2 regions of the Lactiplantibacillus sp. DA1 genome follow, and region 1 is predicted to be linked to the other one. Evidence: riboswitches for the same ligand, from Rfam matches in the RefSeq annotation. Region 1 holds a riboswitch; the other holds the start of a gene.

What was found. A riboswitch is a leader RNA that binds a small molecule or an ion and turns the genes downstream of it on or off. The one in region 1 is predicted to bind FMN.
Region 2: linked by a shared signal. The riboswitch ahead of RXV91_RS03545 (Gx transporter family protein) and the one ahead of ribD (bifunctional diaminohydroxyphosphoribosylaminopyrimidine deaminase/5-amino-6-(5-phosphoribosylamino)uracil reductase RibD) in region 1 are both predicted to bind FMN.

What each region holds. Positions count from the first base shown of each region.
Region 1 is NZ_JAWHTQ010000004.1:140,594-148,446, forward strand. It holds gene RXV91_RS07770 (YfhO family protein) at 1-1,024, opposite strand, end outside; FMN riboswitch at 1,253-1,383, shown strand; gene ribD (bifunctional diaminohydroxyphosphoribosylaminopyrimidine deaminase/5-amino-6-(5-phosphoribosylamino)uracil reductase RibD) at 1,542-2,609, shown strand; gene RXV91_RS07780 (riboflavin synthase) at 2,610-3,212, shown strand; gene ribA (GTP cyclohydrolase II) at 3,214-4,425, shown strand; gene ribH (6,7-dimethyl-8-ribityllumazine synthase) at 4,425-4,892, shown strand; gene RXV91_RS07795 (family 20 glycosylhydrolase) at 5,047-6,132, opposite strand; gene RXV91_RS07800 (ABC transporter permease) at 6,149-7,853, opposite strand, start outside.
Region 2 is NZ_JAWHTQ010000002.1:192,411-200,263, reverse strand. It holds gene xerD (site-specific tyrosine recombinase XerD) at 1-159, shown strand, start outside; gene RXV91_RS03565 (N-acetyltransferase) at 196-555, shown strand; gene RXV91_RS03560 (segregation/condensation protein A) at 542-1,309, shown strand; gene scpB (SMC-Scp complex subunit ScpB) at 1,296-1,895, shown strand; gene RXV91_RS03550 (pseudouridine synthase) at 1,895-2,611, shown strand; FMN riboswitch at 2,666-2,787, shown strand; gene RXV91_RS03545 (Gx transporter family protein) at 2,909-3,493, shown strand; gene RXV91_RS03540 (helix-turn-helix domain-containing protein) at 3,837-4,883, shown strand; gene RXV91_RS03535 (ATP-dependent DNA helicase RecQ) at 4,870-6,309, shown strand; gene RXV91_RS03530 (LysM domain-containing protein) at 6,371-7,003, shown strand; gene cmk ((d)CMP kinase) at 7,038-7,724, shown strand; gene rpsA (30S ribosomal protein S1) at 7,814-7,853, shown strand, end outside.

The DNA.
Region 1 (7,853 bases):
TCAAGAAGAGTGCAAGTAATAGTCCAAAGCCATGCCATTTGTGAGCTTTAGTCAAGTTGGGCTGCACCCAGAAACTTAGGGCCAGCAAGACGACCAGACTACTGCTGAAAACGGTCGGTGCGTGTGCGAGCCGAGTCGTAAAATTGGCGGCACCTAGGCCAAATTGGCTCAAAACAGCTAAGCCGAATTGTGGTACTGGTAAGTAGCTCGATAATTTGACCGCAGATTTAGCCGTGGTCAGCATGCCTAAACCAGTGGGAATCAGGACAAACATCGTGCTTAATCCACTGAGTAGCATGGTGACCACGACGCGCCGAATTAACGAAAATTGATGACGAATGGTTTGCCAAAAACTGTCCTGAGGGTGTTTGCGTTCAAATAGTTGATAAATAAAATAGTAAATCACAAATAGGCAAGTCATATAGCCTAAGTAGTAATTGGTGACGATACTGACCCATAGCCAGCCGAAAAAGTGCCCGGGATGACCAGTTGCAATTAAGTGGTCGAGTCCTTGAATGACCAGTGGTAACCAAATTAATGCATCCAACCACATGATCGTAAAATAGTTGAGGGCAACGAAGCCAGAGAGGCTGAAAGCAACACCGAAAATGGCAGTCGACCACCGCTTTGTGTGAAAATGCGTTTGTAAAAAAGCCGTCATAGTGACCGCAATCAAGCTGATTTTTAACATGATGAGTAGACTAAGTCCGGTTGGCAAATTGGCCGCCGGAAACAACAACATCAAAATGTTAAATGGGCTTAATAAATAGTAAGCAATCGTGGGTAGCGCGTTACCGCCTAATGACTGTGAAAATGAATATAATTGAAAACTATGGGTTAAAACGGCATGCCGATACGCAGTGAAAAATGATAAGTATTGGCCACCCATATCACTAATTAATAAGTTATGGTTACCGAAGGGCGTGATTCCCCGAATTGCGAAGACAATCCCCATGATAGCAAAGGCCAGTAATCCAGCTGTCACTGCCACTTGCCAGCGCCTTGTTTGATAATTAGGCCACATTTTATTCAACTCCGATATTATGAATGATTTCATTGTACCGTACTGAAACTTGAAAACTAGTTAAGAAAAGCGAACAATTTTCTGAAAAAAGTTAAGAATTAGTGTTAGTAATTATCATTTTTATTAAAGTTTGTAAGCAGTTTAACACAGCAGTTAATGGGGTTGAAATAAAATGACTGTTTGACAATTAATTAAGAAAGTGGTTTTATTAAGACTGAAAACTGAATACGATTTCTTCGGGGCAGGGTGCAATTCCCGACCGACGGTAACAACGTAAGTTGAAGTCCGTGACCCGCGTGAGCGGTGGACCCAGTGCAAGTCTGGGACCGACAGTATAGTCTGGATGGGAGAAGAAAATTATTGCTTGAATTTTACTAGGCAGTAGTGGCTATTGGCGACCTTTAAGTAGGTTTATTTAGCTGGATCCTACTGGTGAAATCTATTTGGCGAACACTTCACACCCGATTATCGATGATTTGATAATTGGGTGTTTTTTTATCTTGTTGGAGGTGAACCAATGTTAACTGATTTTATGCAAATGGCTGTCGATCAAGCCAAATTGGCGGGGGTGGCGACGTACCAAAACCCCCAGGTCGGTGCGGTATTAGTCAAAGACGGCCACGTGTTAGCTCAAGGTTATCATCATTATTTTGGCGGTGACCATGCTGAGGTGGATGTGTTGCGGCAGGCCACACCAGAACAGGCGCGTGGGGCCACGTTATTTGTCACACTGGAACCTTGTTCACACTATGGGAAGACGCCGCCGTGTAGTGCGCGAATCGTCGCGGCTGGAATTCGGCAAGTCGTGATTGGTCAATTAGATCCCCATCCAATCGTGGGTGGTAAGGGACGTCAGTATCTTTTGAACCACGGAGTTGATGTGGTGACGGGCTGTTTAACGGACAAAGTTCGCGCGTTGAACCCCCACTACAATCATTTTTATGTGCAGCAGCGGCCATGGATCACCCTGAAAATGGCGATAACGCTTGATGGCAAAATTAATACTGAAACGCCGACTCGGACGCTGGTTTCCAATCATGCTAGTTATATCGATAGTCAGTGCTTACGGTCACAGTTTCAAGCGATTCTGATTGGTGAACGGACGCTAACGATTGATGATCCGCAATTAACCGTCCGACTGACGGCAATGGTGCAGCCACCGGTTCGATTGGTGGTGTTGAATGCGAGTACCGTGGCGTTAAACCACCGGCTTGTTCAGGACGATCAGGCACCAACCTGGTTACTTTGTCGTCAGGCTGCGGCTAGTGACGACCAACTTCGAAACAGTCCTAATGTACACGTCCTGATTGGCAACTGGACACCCGCTGCAATCGGCCAACTATGTGTCGAACAAGGCTGGCAGTCACTCTTAGTTGAAGGTGGGGCTCATCTGCAAGCTGAATTTGTTGCGGCTGAATTGATTGACGAATGGGTCAGCTACATCGCACCAATGATGATTGGTGGGACGGGTTTGCCAGCCGTCACCGGGGCCGCTGCGATGACGCCGTTGGCATTTGAACAACCAACGGTAACTTGTTTAGGGACGAATATCCGGCTACGGGCCGTTCGAAAGGAAGTTAAGTAAATGTTTTCTGGAATTATTCAAACCAAGGGCCGCATCAGCCAAGTGCACCAACAAGGGTTGGAAATGACCCTTACGATTACTGCACCGTCGCTGATGACCCCGAGCCTTAAGATTGGTGACAGTATTGCGGTGAACGGTATTTGTTTAACGGTAACGACCCGACAAGCGGATGCTTTCAGTGTAGTGGTGATGCCTGAAACGATGCGTCGAACGAACTTAATGACGCTGGTGGTTGGTTCACAAGTGAATTTGGAACGGGCCTTGCAAGTTAACGATCATTTAGATGGTCATATTGTTCAGGGACATATTGACTACTGCGGTCGGGTGCAACAGCGTATTCCCGATGCGCACGCACTTCGCTTGCTGATTAGTTTACCAACAGCGTATCGAGCGCTAGTCGTGACTAAGGGGTCGATTACCATCGATGGGGTTAGTTTGACGGTCGTGACCGCCACGGATACGGCGTTTGAAGTGGATTTAATTCCACATTCGCAAGTGGTCACGACGTTAAGCGATTTGCAAGTTGGCGATGTGGTCAATGTTGAAACGGATATTTTGGGCAAGTACTTAGCCCGACAATTAGCTTTAGAGGGGAGCCATTAAGATGGATACAATGAAAAAAGTGGAGCAGGCACTAGCTGCTTTGAAACGTGGTGAATTAATTATCGTTGCGGATGATGAGACACGGGAAGCGGAAGGTGACATGGTTGGTTTAGCTGCTAAAGCAACCACTGCGACAGTGAATCGGATGATTACATCAGCGCGGGGACTGCTCTGCGTTCCGATGGCACCAAGTATCGCCAGTAGACTGCATTTGACGCCGATGACTAGTGAACACGATGCGTTTGGGACGGCATTTACAGTTTCAACGGATCACCAGACGACGTCCACGGGAATCTCGGCAGCCGATCGGGCGACCACGATTCAAGCGTTAGCCGATCCAGATAGCAAAGCCACTGATTTTTACCATCCCGGGCATGTATTTCCGCTGATTGCACGGTCTGGTGGTTTGTTAGCTCGACGGGGGCATACTGAGGCGGCAGTAACGTTGGCTCAACTGGCAGGCGGGACCCCTGCGGCCTATATTTGTGAAGTAATCAAAAAGAATGGTTTAATGGCTCGTCGTCGTGATCTGAAAGCTTTGGCAGAGGGGCTACAGTTGCCACTGATCACCATTGAAGATATTACCACTTATGTTATCCAGACGGGGGCTCTTCAGTTAACAACGACACCAACTGTTAAGTTACCAACTGAGGACGGCCAATTTGTAATGACTGGTTTTGAAGTTCCTGGTCATGAAGCGTTACCAGTGGTACTACAGACTGGTGATATCAGTGGTGATGAACCAGTGTTGGTACGGTTACATTCGGAGTGTTTTACAGGCGACGTTTTAGGATCGCAACGGTGTGACTGTGGGGAACAATTACATGGCGCGCTTCAAAAAATTGGTCAGGCTCAGCGTGGCATTTTCCTCTATTTACGGCAAGAAGGTCGTGGAATTGGTCTAGCTAATAAATTGGCGGCTTACGCATTACAAGAACAGGGTGTTGATACGTATGATGCAAACGTGCAGTTAGGCTTTCGGCCTGATGAGCGGCGTTATGATATTGCGGCGTTAATTTTGCGACAAATGGGTGTTAGTCGGGTACGGTTGCTCACTAATAATCCCGATAAGGTTGATCAATTGCGTGCAGCCGGTATTGACGTGGTCGAACGGGTGCCGTTAGAAGTTCCGGCAAATCAGTATGATCAGGCTTATTTAAAGACGAAACGTGATCGGTTTCATCATCAACTCACACTTAGGGAGGCCAACTAATGACTACTTTTAATGGTAAAATCGGCGGTAATGAGTTCAAAGTCGGGATTGTCGTGGCCCGCTTCAATGCGTTTGTGACGCAGCAATTACTAGCTGGGGCGCAAGCAAGCTTGGAACAGCACGGCGTTAACGCGAAAGATATTGATGTGGCCTGGGTGCCAGGTGCGTTTGAGATACCATTGACGGTTCAAAAAATGATTGCAACCAAGCGCTATGACGGCGTGATTGCACTTGGCGCAGTTATCCGCGGAGCAACTGCCCACTTTGACTATGTCTGTAGCGGCGTAACGACGGGGGTGATGACCGTTAGTTTAGCAACTGATACCCCAGTGATGTTCGGTGTTTTAACGACTGATACGATCGAACAAGCAATGGACCGCGCTGGTTTTAAGAGTGGCAATAAGGGGGCTGATTGTGCGGTCAGCTTGTTAGAAACACTGGACGTGCAGCGGTCATTGGAAGCTTAAAGAATGCGAGTTAAGTGATTATCAGGGTCATGATGGCCGCCAACTGGCAGTTTAACGCAAAATAGCGCGACTAGTCTCGATCGTTGGTACGACGAGGACTAATTGTGTTATTTTTATTGTATAGGTCGATCTCTCGAGAAAACGTCACTAAACGTTAAAATGACCGTGGAATCGTCATGCATTTAATGAAATTGACAATGGCAGTTGGCGTAACACGCTCTGAATCGGCCCCCCACAAGCTAACTAAGATACCGTTAGTTGTGACGCCATCTTCAATGGTCCAATCCTGATTATGCCCATTGGTGTCAATTTCGTTAAAGATATTCGGGCGAAAGGTGTGATTAAGATAATTAATAAAGTAATTGTCATCATTGACATTACCAATATTTTTGATTTGATAATAGGTCGCATAACTATTACAGTTCACGATTGAATGCCCAGAGGCCAAAATGTCGGGAACGGATACACGGTTGGCATAGCGGTCGGCAATGATAGCCGCATCGGTATTGTTACCAGATTGTGACCAGTAATTGATTGTAATGTTTGAATCCAGACGATTGAGTTCATTTTTTAATAGCGAATCATTCCAAATACTAGTGTTGAAGCCGTTTTGATTTTGAAATCGACTGACCTGATTGATAAAGGTGGTCAGTTCGATATAGGCGCTAGCGCTGCCAGGAACCTCATCAGCGCCGAGCATCAAATCGTGCTGGCTTTGATTGTTAAAACTAGCATCGAGCTCGCCATAAAGTGTGGTAGCGAGATTGACTGCTGCCGGTTTAGTATAGTCGATGGTTTCGTCATCCAACTTAACGGTATTGTAAATATCGGGATGAGTTTGTTGCAATTGGCGTAAAATGGCTCCCGCGTGCGAGGGAAGGTCAACATCAGGAACTAGTTCAATGTTCAACTGATTGGCATAAGCAACTAGCTGTTCTAAAGTCGTCGCCGATAATATGGTCGCAGATGCGGTATTACCTAAATAAGTCGATTGAAAGCATAGATGTTCGTTATCTGATAAGTGTAGTTCGACGTATTGCATGTGTTGTTCGGCAGCAGTACTAATGACGGCTTTAATTGCAGTTTCATCTAACGGATGGCGGCCTAAATCTAACATGACCCCTTGACTAGTATTCAATGTTGATGAATTGGCAGTTGCCGTACGGGGCTGGCTGAAGCAAAGAAGAATCAGCGGGCTAATAAATATTAATAGTTGTGTAAAGTAATGTCGGTACTTCATAAAATAACCGCCTCGATTATTGATAAGGTAGCGTTTGTTGATACTGAATCTGAATTAAACGACCTGGAGTAATGCGGTAAAAACCCGTGCGAATGTGTTGATGATAAGCTCGACGAATACCGCGGGTGAAGCTACGATCATATTTGGGAATCACCACGTAGTCATACTGGGACAACTTTTTACGGAACGTGTGAACTGATTTACTAAAGCGAGCTTGACCGCTGGCATTGTTAGTGAAAAAATAATAATTTGCTAAGTAGCCCGCGTAATAGGTGGCAACCTCGACTTTTTGGGGGTCAACAATCAGAAGCTTGGTGTTATTGGGCTTGGTCCACGGTCGGGCTACATCAGTCAGGGTAACTGGCAGTGAATGCCGATTATAGTGATTCGTGAACGTTGTCCCATTGATTTCAGAGTACATCATAATAATGGCGAAAAACATCACTAAAAACGTCGCGAGCTGATAGCCATTCTTAGTCCAAATCGAGCGAAACGTCCGTGGGCTTCGGTCTGCCAAGTTTTGCTCATAAAGTGTCTCGTCAATGACACGAACCAGAACCATCATACCAATAAATAAGTTTAAAATGACGACGGTCGACATGTACCGTTCAAAACCATCTAAGGTAATTGCTTCGGCGTAAGGCATGGACAGAACGTACATACCTAATAAACTACCATAATATAATCCGGTAATTAGATCGAGCACGCCTAAAAATTTGACTAATGGATTGGGGTGGTGGCAGCCATACTTAATGATTGCCCATGCACTGATCAAACCAATGTTTAGTACTAAAAGTCCCTGTGTTGATAAGGAGGTCCAATTGAAAATTTGTTGCAAGAAAGCCTGACCAATCTTTAAGAATCCACTGATACCATCATGGGCAAGTTGATTTTGATAGGCAGTGGCGCTGATTTCATGTTTGGAAGTTGTAAATGTTGAGTGAACATGGATTTCCCACCAAATAAACGGCAGGATTGCGACGAACAGTGTTCCTAAAAACTGACCCGTGATTGTTAAAATCTGCCGAAACCAGTGCTTGTGTACCCGTTGCTGGGTCATTGTGACTAGGTAGTCGATGGCCAAAATGGCAACGAAGAAAGCTGCTGAATTTTTGACGAGTAGTAAGGTGCCACAAAACAAAGCCACGTGCGCTGCCAACATTTTTGGCCGGCATCGGTAGGTAAAAATACCCACAATACCAGCAACCGTCAAAATGGCCAGAACGTAATCAACCAATAGATTATTAAGACGAATATTAATATTAAAGACATATGAAATGGCGATCGTTAAACATAGTAGCATTGAGTTTAGGCCCCTAGTACGGTCACGTAGGGTGGCGAACACGGCGTAACTCGCTGCCCAAATCAAGATAAATTGACCGACGAGCATCGTCCCGGCACTGAACCCAGTAAAGGTTACCAGTTGCGTGAGCCAGAGTGCCGTTGCGGGTGGGTAGGAGTTGAATGAAATAATTGTATCGGTGGCTCCTGGTAAGTGTCCAGTATATGTCAAGAATTTGACGATGATTGCCCAGTGCGAAAAGTTGTCATAATGAATGAGCGGACTCTTGAAGAGTACGATGGCCATTACAATTCCTAAAAAAATCATCCAAATATCAAAGAGATGGATACCTTCATAATGAATGCTAACTTTACCTAAGTAACCAAGTATGAGGCGAAGCAATAAGAGGATAACGCCCAAACTGGTAACAACCCAGATT
Region 2 (7,853 bases), on a different contig from region 1:
CGACATTCATTTGCCACGCATATTTTGGAAAATGGTGCGGATTTGCGAGTTGTCCAAGAACTATTGGGACACGCTGATATTTCAACGACCCAAATTTATACGCATATTTCAAAAAAACGCTTAGCTGAGGTTTATAATAAGTACCATCCACGGGCCTAGTGACGTGTAAAACCAAGCAGGCAAGGAGGCGATACTGTGCTCGTTAAATATCGTAAGGATTATGAGAAGGTGGCGATGGGGCTACTATCATTTATCACTGATTTTAAAGATTTAGCGCATTTACAAACTGAGATGAAGTGGTACCAGTCAACTGATGACCATCAGTTATTGTTATGGCGTCAAGGTGACGGTGACTTTTGCGGTATTATTGGTATTGAAGTTGGCAGCGACTTTATCTTGCTACATCATGACTCATTATCACCTGAGGAACGAACGGCGGCCAATCAATATCAAATGTTAGATGAGCTCGCTGCGTTGTATCCGAACCAACGGGTCATGGGAACTTTAGAAATGGCGCCAATCATTGGTGCGTGGGAGCGTAATCGTGACAAATAATCAACAACCAATCACCATTAAAATTTCAGAGTTTGAGGGACCTTTGGATTTGTTACTACACCTTATTCGACAAAATAAGATGGATATTTATGATATTCCAATCGCGGCGATTACCCAACAGTATTTGGACTACTTGCATTCCATGCGAGCGTTGAAATTGGACATTGCTGGTGACTATTTGGTCATGGCGGCGACTTTGATGACGATCAAAAGTCGTTTCTTGCTACCACAGCCTGAGCTAGATGATGTTGATGACGGTAATGATGAAGAGGATCCTCGTGATTCACTAGTTGCTGAATTATTGGCCTATAAGGTTTATCAAGAAGCTGCTGGCGAATTACGGACTAAGGAACGGGCCCGGCACCAACATTTTACGCGCGAAGCGATGCTCGTGCCGTCCGATTTAAGTGCGCCCAAGCTGACCGCGGGAATCACGTTGGATGACTTGCAAGCGGCATTTCGACAACTGGTGGCTAAACGGCGGCGGGTACGGCCATTAACGAAAACGGTCGTAGCGGAAACGATTAATATTGATGAACGAATGATGCAAATTACCACACAGCTGCAGCAGCAACCACAGGGCTTAGACTTTGCTGAGCTGTTTACGGTCAGTGCTAGCGATGAAATGTTAGTGACAACCTTTATGGCTGTGTTAGAATTAACCAAGCAGGATCAGTTGGCCTTGCAACAAGCTGCGCCGCTGAGTCCGATTCATTTATATTTACGACAGGATGAACAGCATGACGAACATTGAACAAATTGAAGGATTATTATTTGTGGCGGGTGATGAAGGCATCACGGTTGCTGAGATTGAGCACGCCACAGGATTTGCCAAGCCGGCGATTACAACGATGTTGACACAATTAGCTATGAAGTATCAGCAAGACTCAGACAGTGCGTTAATGATCTTATCGACGGCGAATACTTACCGATTAGCGACCAAGGCTGAGGTAGCGTCAATATTAAAGCGTTACTTTGAGGCCCCATTGACGACTAGTCTGTCACAAGCTTCATTGGAAGTGTTAGCCATTATTGCGTATCGGCAACCATTAACACGAATTGAGATTGATGAGATTCGCGGTGTGCACAGCGGCTCGACGATTCAAAAACTTGTTTTGCGGCAGTTGGTGACCGAGACTGGGCGCTTGAATGAACCGGGACGACCAATCCTATATGGCACCACGGAGCTATTTTTGGATTACTTTGGTCTAAAATCTTTGGATGATTTACCAACGATTGATTTGGCTGCGTTAAGTGACGCTGAACATCCGGCGCCGGAGACGGACCTGTTTTTAAATGCATTTCAAGATAAACTACAAGCAGAACGTGAGGATAAATAATGGCAGAACGATTACAAAAAGTGATGGCGGAAGCAGGAATTGCTTCGCGGCGTAAGTCAGAAGTGTTGATTACGTCTGGCCATGTTAAGGTCAATGGGACGACGGTCACCACGCTTGGTGTCAAAGTTGAACCTAGTGACCGTGTCGAAGTAGATGGCGTGCCGTTGAATGCGGAAAAACTCGTGTATTATTTATTTTATAAGCCACGGGGGGTCGTAACGACGGTTCATGATGAAAAAGGCCGTAAGACGGTGCTGGACTTTTTTGAAGATGTTTCTGAACGAATTTACCCAGTGGGGCGGTTGGACTATGATACATCGGGGCTATTGATTATGACTAATGACGGCGCCTTAGCAAATCGGTTAACTCATCCAAAGTACGAAGTCAAGAAGACTTATTTGGCTAAAGTCGAAGGGGTGCCAACGAATGCCGATCTCAAGCAATTACGCTTAGGGGTTGAAATCGATGGCCGTAAAACGGCTCCCGCTAAGTCGAATCTGTTAGATAGTGATCACAAGAAGAATAATGCGCTAGTCCAATTAACGATTCACGAAGGCCATAACCACCAAGTTAAGAAAATGTTAGCAGCAGTTGGTCATCCAGTGACTAAGTTAAAGCGTGAACGCTATGGAGTTCTTGACTTGCAGAGCTTACAACCCGGGGAGTACCGGAAATTAAAGCCAATTGAAATTAGCAAGTTAAAAGGTGAACGATAGCGCTTGCATTTTTGGACGAAAGCCGTTAAAATGAATTTGTAAAAATAAATATTGGTTCATCTTCAGGGCAGGGTGTAATTCCCGACCGGCGGTAATAACCCGCGACCTATGCGTCTGCATAGTGATTTGGTGTAATTCCAAAGTCGACAGTAAAGTCTGGTATAAAGAAGATCGAGCTTATTTGCCAAGCGTTGCAAGTAAGTCCGCCCGGATGACAGTTAGTGTGATCGGGTGGACTTTTTTATTTGGACAACTGGTAATGCGGTTCATTGAAGATGACCCATAGGAGGGTGCGTTATGCAACATACAACGTTACACCGACTAGTGGGCATAGCCTTACTCGGTGCCATTGCGTATATTTTAATGTTAGTGGAGTTTCCGATTTTACCGATTGCGCCATGGATGAAGATTGATTTTTCGGATATTCCGATTCTAATTGGTCTATTTCTTTTTGGCGTGGGAGGGGCGTTCGTCATTACCATCATCAAATTGCTCCTTCATTCAGCGATGATGGGTTTTGCCATCTACGATTTAATCGGTTCCCTAGCTAGTTTTCTGGGAACGGCAGTGCTGATCTTAGCCTTTGCGCTAGTGCTGCGTTATTATCGTGGTAATCCTAAGTGGCGAATGCCCGTGGCCATTGCGGTGGCGACAATTGGTCTAGTGGTCATTGAATCGTTAGCCAACTTGACGTTCGTCTTGCCATTCTACTTGCAGGTGATGGGGATGAAGCTCAGCATGTCGTTGAATACGGTTGTGCTAGTGGCTGTGATTCCGTTCAATCTAATCAAGGGACTGTTAGTCGGCAACGTCTTCTGGCTGGTCTATCAACGGCTAGCTAAATGGTTAGGCAACCATAATCAGCTTATGAGCCGGATTTAATCTAAATAATTTGGGTGGTCACCAATTGCGTAACTGCAAGGTGACTGCCTTTTTTATTAGTCGTCATCGTGATATTCTTAAATACGCGTAGTGTTGATCAATTATGGTTTAAGTCTTTACCGCGACTAGCTTTCGAATCGTCAGAGGATGTGTATTTGGCAGTGGCTGAAATAAGGTGGCGTTGAAGTGCTTTACGACTAACTAGAAAGGTTCGGAAGTAGGGGCTGATATGGTGATTTATCCTTTGCTAGTGCTCTTAGCTGGTCATCTGTGAGTTTAAAAAGTGGCCGGTAATCGATTAAATAAAAGTAGCAACAAAAAACATTCGGAGGGAGGCCTTACCGTGTTTACAGACTACGTTCTATTGTTATTCGGCCCGACGCCGCGACGGGCAAAGGGCTTGTTCAATGTGTTGCGCGGTCGCCGCACGGTCTCAACACTTTTTGCCGGATTAACAGCGGGGTGTTTAGAACTGCTCGACAGCTGGCACGGTGTCCCCTTAGAAGACTTCATGGCAGCAACTGCTGTCCTAGAAGAAAACGGGCAATTAGTCAGTACGGCAACGGGATGTTGGCAATTAACGCCAGCTGGTGAACGGCGCCAAGCAGAATTGCGGCAAACATTATACTTACCTCAAGCTTTCCAGGCGTTTCAAACGACAGATGTTCGTCGTTTTATAATTGTTAGTCAGCTAGCGCTACAAGTGGTTTCTGAATTAGTTCATCACGATCGTCATTACTATCCGGTGACGACTGATCCGGGAATCCAAGCACAGGTCAAACACTGGTTACGACAGCAACCGAAGGCGGAACTTGGTAGCCGAGTTCATGCGGCATTGATAGCTTTCTTAACGAGCCTGTCGGTACCAGAGTTGCCGACAGTGTTTGTCCAAGGTTTGACGGGTTATCGGGAACCTGGACTTACTAATGAACAATTGGCTGAACAATTAGGTCGTCAGCCGCTCGAAACCGGCTTGATGCGAATGGATGTTTTTTGTCAATGGATCAATTGGCTGCAACACCATCAAACAACCGATCCATTGTGGAACCTATTAGCACCCTTAAAGCAATCTAGTGTGATCAGTAAAAGCGCCTGGCAGACGTATCAAACTTTTGTCAAGACCAATCAACTGGCGATGATTGCGCAGACGAGGCGTTTAAAATTAAGCACGGTTCGGGAGCACTTGTTAGAAGTCGCGATTTGGTTACCCCAGTTTCCGTTTGAGTCGGTGCTAAGTAGCACTTTGATGCAGCAGTTGACCACTATTTTTGTCAATCGCCCCGATATTGCGAACTGGTCGTTTCAAGATGCACAAGCTGCAGTGCCTACCTTAGATTTTTTTGAGTTCCGGCTATTTCAAATTATGAGGTGTCATCATGTCAGAGGATGAGTTATATCAGTTATTAAAAACAAAATATGGCTTTGACGAATTCCGGCCTGGTCAATTAACGGTTATCCAGAAATTATTAGCGGGCCAAGATGTTTTGGCGGTGTTACCAACGGGGACTGGCAAATCGCTGATTTATCAGCTAGTCGGTGCTGCGTTGCCGGGACTGGTTGTGGTGGTGTCACCGCTCATCTCGTTGATGCAAGATCAGGTGGCCCGTTTGAATTATCAGGGCGAAAAGCAAGTGGCGGCCCTAACATCACAGTTAGACTATGGTGCTCGTCAGCGGTTACTGAATCATTTGGCACAAATAAAATTTTTGTTTGTTTCACCGGAAATGTTGAGTCAAGATGTGATTCAAGCAGCGCTGATGCAAGTGCCGTTAGCGCTGCTGGTCATTGATGAGGCGCACTGTATTTCAACTTGGGGCCCCGATTTTCGCCCGGATTATCGACGCCTCGGCCACATTCACCAGCAATTAGGCTCACCGCGAACACTAATGTTAACAGCAACGGCAACACGGCAAGTCCGGCAAGATATTGTGACACAACTAGCTGTTCCTAGCGCGCAGCAAGTCTTATATTCGGTTAACCGTCCTAATATTTATTTGGCGGTTGAACAAGTTAACGATGAAGCTAGCAAACGGGCTACCTTACAACATTTAGTGACGAGCACTCGCGGGCCAGCAATCGTCTATTTTACCTCCAAACGGCAAACTGACTTAATTGCTGAATGGTTGCGGACAACGACAACATTACGAGTGGCTGCTTATCATGCGGGCTTAGCGGCTGATGACCGCTTTAAAATCCAACAGCAATTCATGGCGGGGCAATTGGATGTTATCTGTGCAACGTCGGCGTTTGGGATGGGAATTAATAAAGCGGATATTCGCTTAGTGATTCACTATCATTTGCCAACGACTTTAGCTGATTATGTCCAGGAGATTGGTCGCGCGGGCCGGGATGGTCACCAGGCGATGGCCATCATGCTCTATGCACCAGGGGATGAGAATCTTGTGCGTAATCTGAACGAATTGACGGCTGCCACGCCTAACGAGATCCAGCAAGATTATGCACGTTATCAAGCGAAACAACCCCCGGTCGATGACCGTAGCGTGGTCTTGCAATCGTACTGGCAGCAGGGAGCGACGCCAACGATGGTTGCAACGATTTTTGCTGATCGGCAAGTGGCGAAGGAACGTGAACTGCGGGCTTTGATGGTCTATGTGCAAACAACAACTTGTCATCGAGCTGTGATGTTAGCTTATTTTGATGAGTCCGCAGTCCCGCATACGGCACAATGTTGTCAACTTGCTGGTGAACCACTGCCACTGATCGCATTAGGGTTGACGGCGGTCAGAGCAGTTACGACGACACCAACAATATCGTGGGAGCAACGCTTAGCTCAATTGTTTTTACTAAATTCTTAAAGAAATCAATTCAGGGTTATGTTACAATATTGGTTGAAAGTTTTTTGAGGAGGAACACCCTATGAGTCAAAAAAATGAGAATGACAAATCCCAAGCGGATAAGCCGTGGGACAAAACTTTTGAAGACGATCGGGATGACTCGGGCAACTTATCGCGAACTCAAAAACGAAAACAAGACAGTAGCAACTCAACATTAACGACCGTTTTAGTGGTCTTGATTTTGTTGCTTGCTTTGGCGCCAATTGGATATTTTTTGGTGAAAAAGAATTCGCTTAATAATCCGCAACAGACCGAACAAGTTGCTAGTTCGAGCTCGAAAAAGTCATCGGCCAGTGTTGCTGACAGCAAGTCTTCGGTTGCTGCTAGCAAGAAAAAAGCGGCCGCATCGTCGAAAAAAGCTGCTGCCAAGAGCAGTAGCTTGGCATTGGCTAGCTCTAAAGCAGCCAGTTCCAAAGCGGCTAGTTCAGCCGCTGCTAGTTCAAAAGCAAGTGCGAGTACTGAAGACAGTAGCAGTACTAGCAGCAGTAGCTCCTCAGAATCATCTTCAAGTGCCAAGTACGTTACGGTAGAAGCCGGTCAAGGGGTCTATCGAGTCGCTACGAATGCTGGAATTTCAGTGGATAAATTGTTAGAGTTAAATGGTTTATCATCTGGAGCAACGATTTCAGCTGGTCAACGGTTACGTGTCCGTTAATACACGATTTTTGCAGATTGTGAGGGGTTAGTTAATGGCTAAGCAAGCACTACAGGTGGCCATCGATGGTCCGGCTTCAGCTGGCAAGAGTACCGTAGCCAAACTAGTTGCAAAACGGTTTGGCTATATTTATGTTGATACGGGTGCGATGTACCGAGCAGTTACGTATTGGGCGATGCAACAACACGTTGATCTGGCGGATGAAGCAGCCGTCGTTACAGCGATGCAAACGCTCAAGATTAGTTTCAAGCCTGGAGAACCAGATCAACTCGTTTTTGCTAACCAGGAAGACATCACGGCGGCGATTCGCCAACCAGACGTTACGAATAACGTCTCAACGATTGCAGCATTACCGCAAGTACGCACGATTTTAACGGATCAACAGCGTGAAATGGCAACTGCCGGTGGGATTGTGATGGACGGTCGTGATATTGGTACCACGGTGCTACCCAAGGCCGAAGTTAAGATCTTTTTAGTGGCTTCAGCGGCGGAACGTGCTAAGCGCCGGTACGCCGAAAATATCAAGAAGGGCATCGACACTCCCTTAGCTCAGTTACAAGCTGAGATTGAATTACGGGATCATAAAGATTCAACGCGTAAAGTGTCACCATTAACACAGGCAACAGACGCCACGCTTGTTGATACGACGCCAATGTCAATCGATGAAGTTGTGGCCGCCATTGCGGAAATTATTATAAAAAAACAAAGTTCAACAATCTAATTGTATTAACTTAATGCTTTTAGCTAGCTTTTCATTGCGTTTTCAGCTATGATATAGGTTAGAGTTATTGTTGACAGGAGGAAATTTGCATGAGTGAAAACGAAAACAGCCAAGAGAAGAATGAACTTT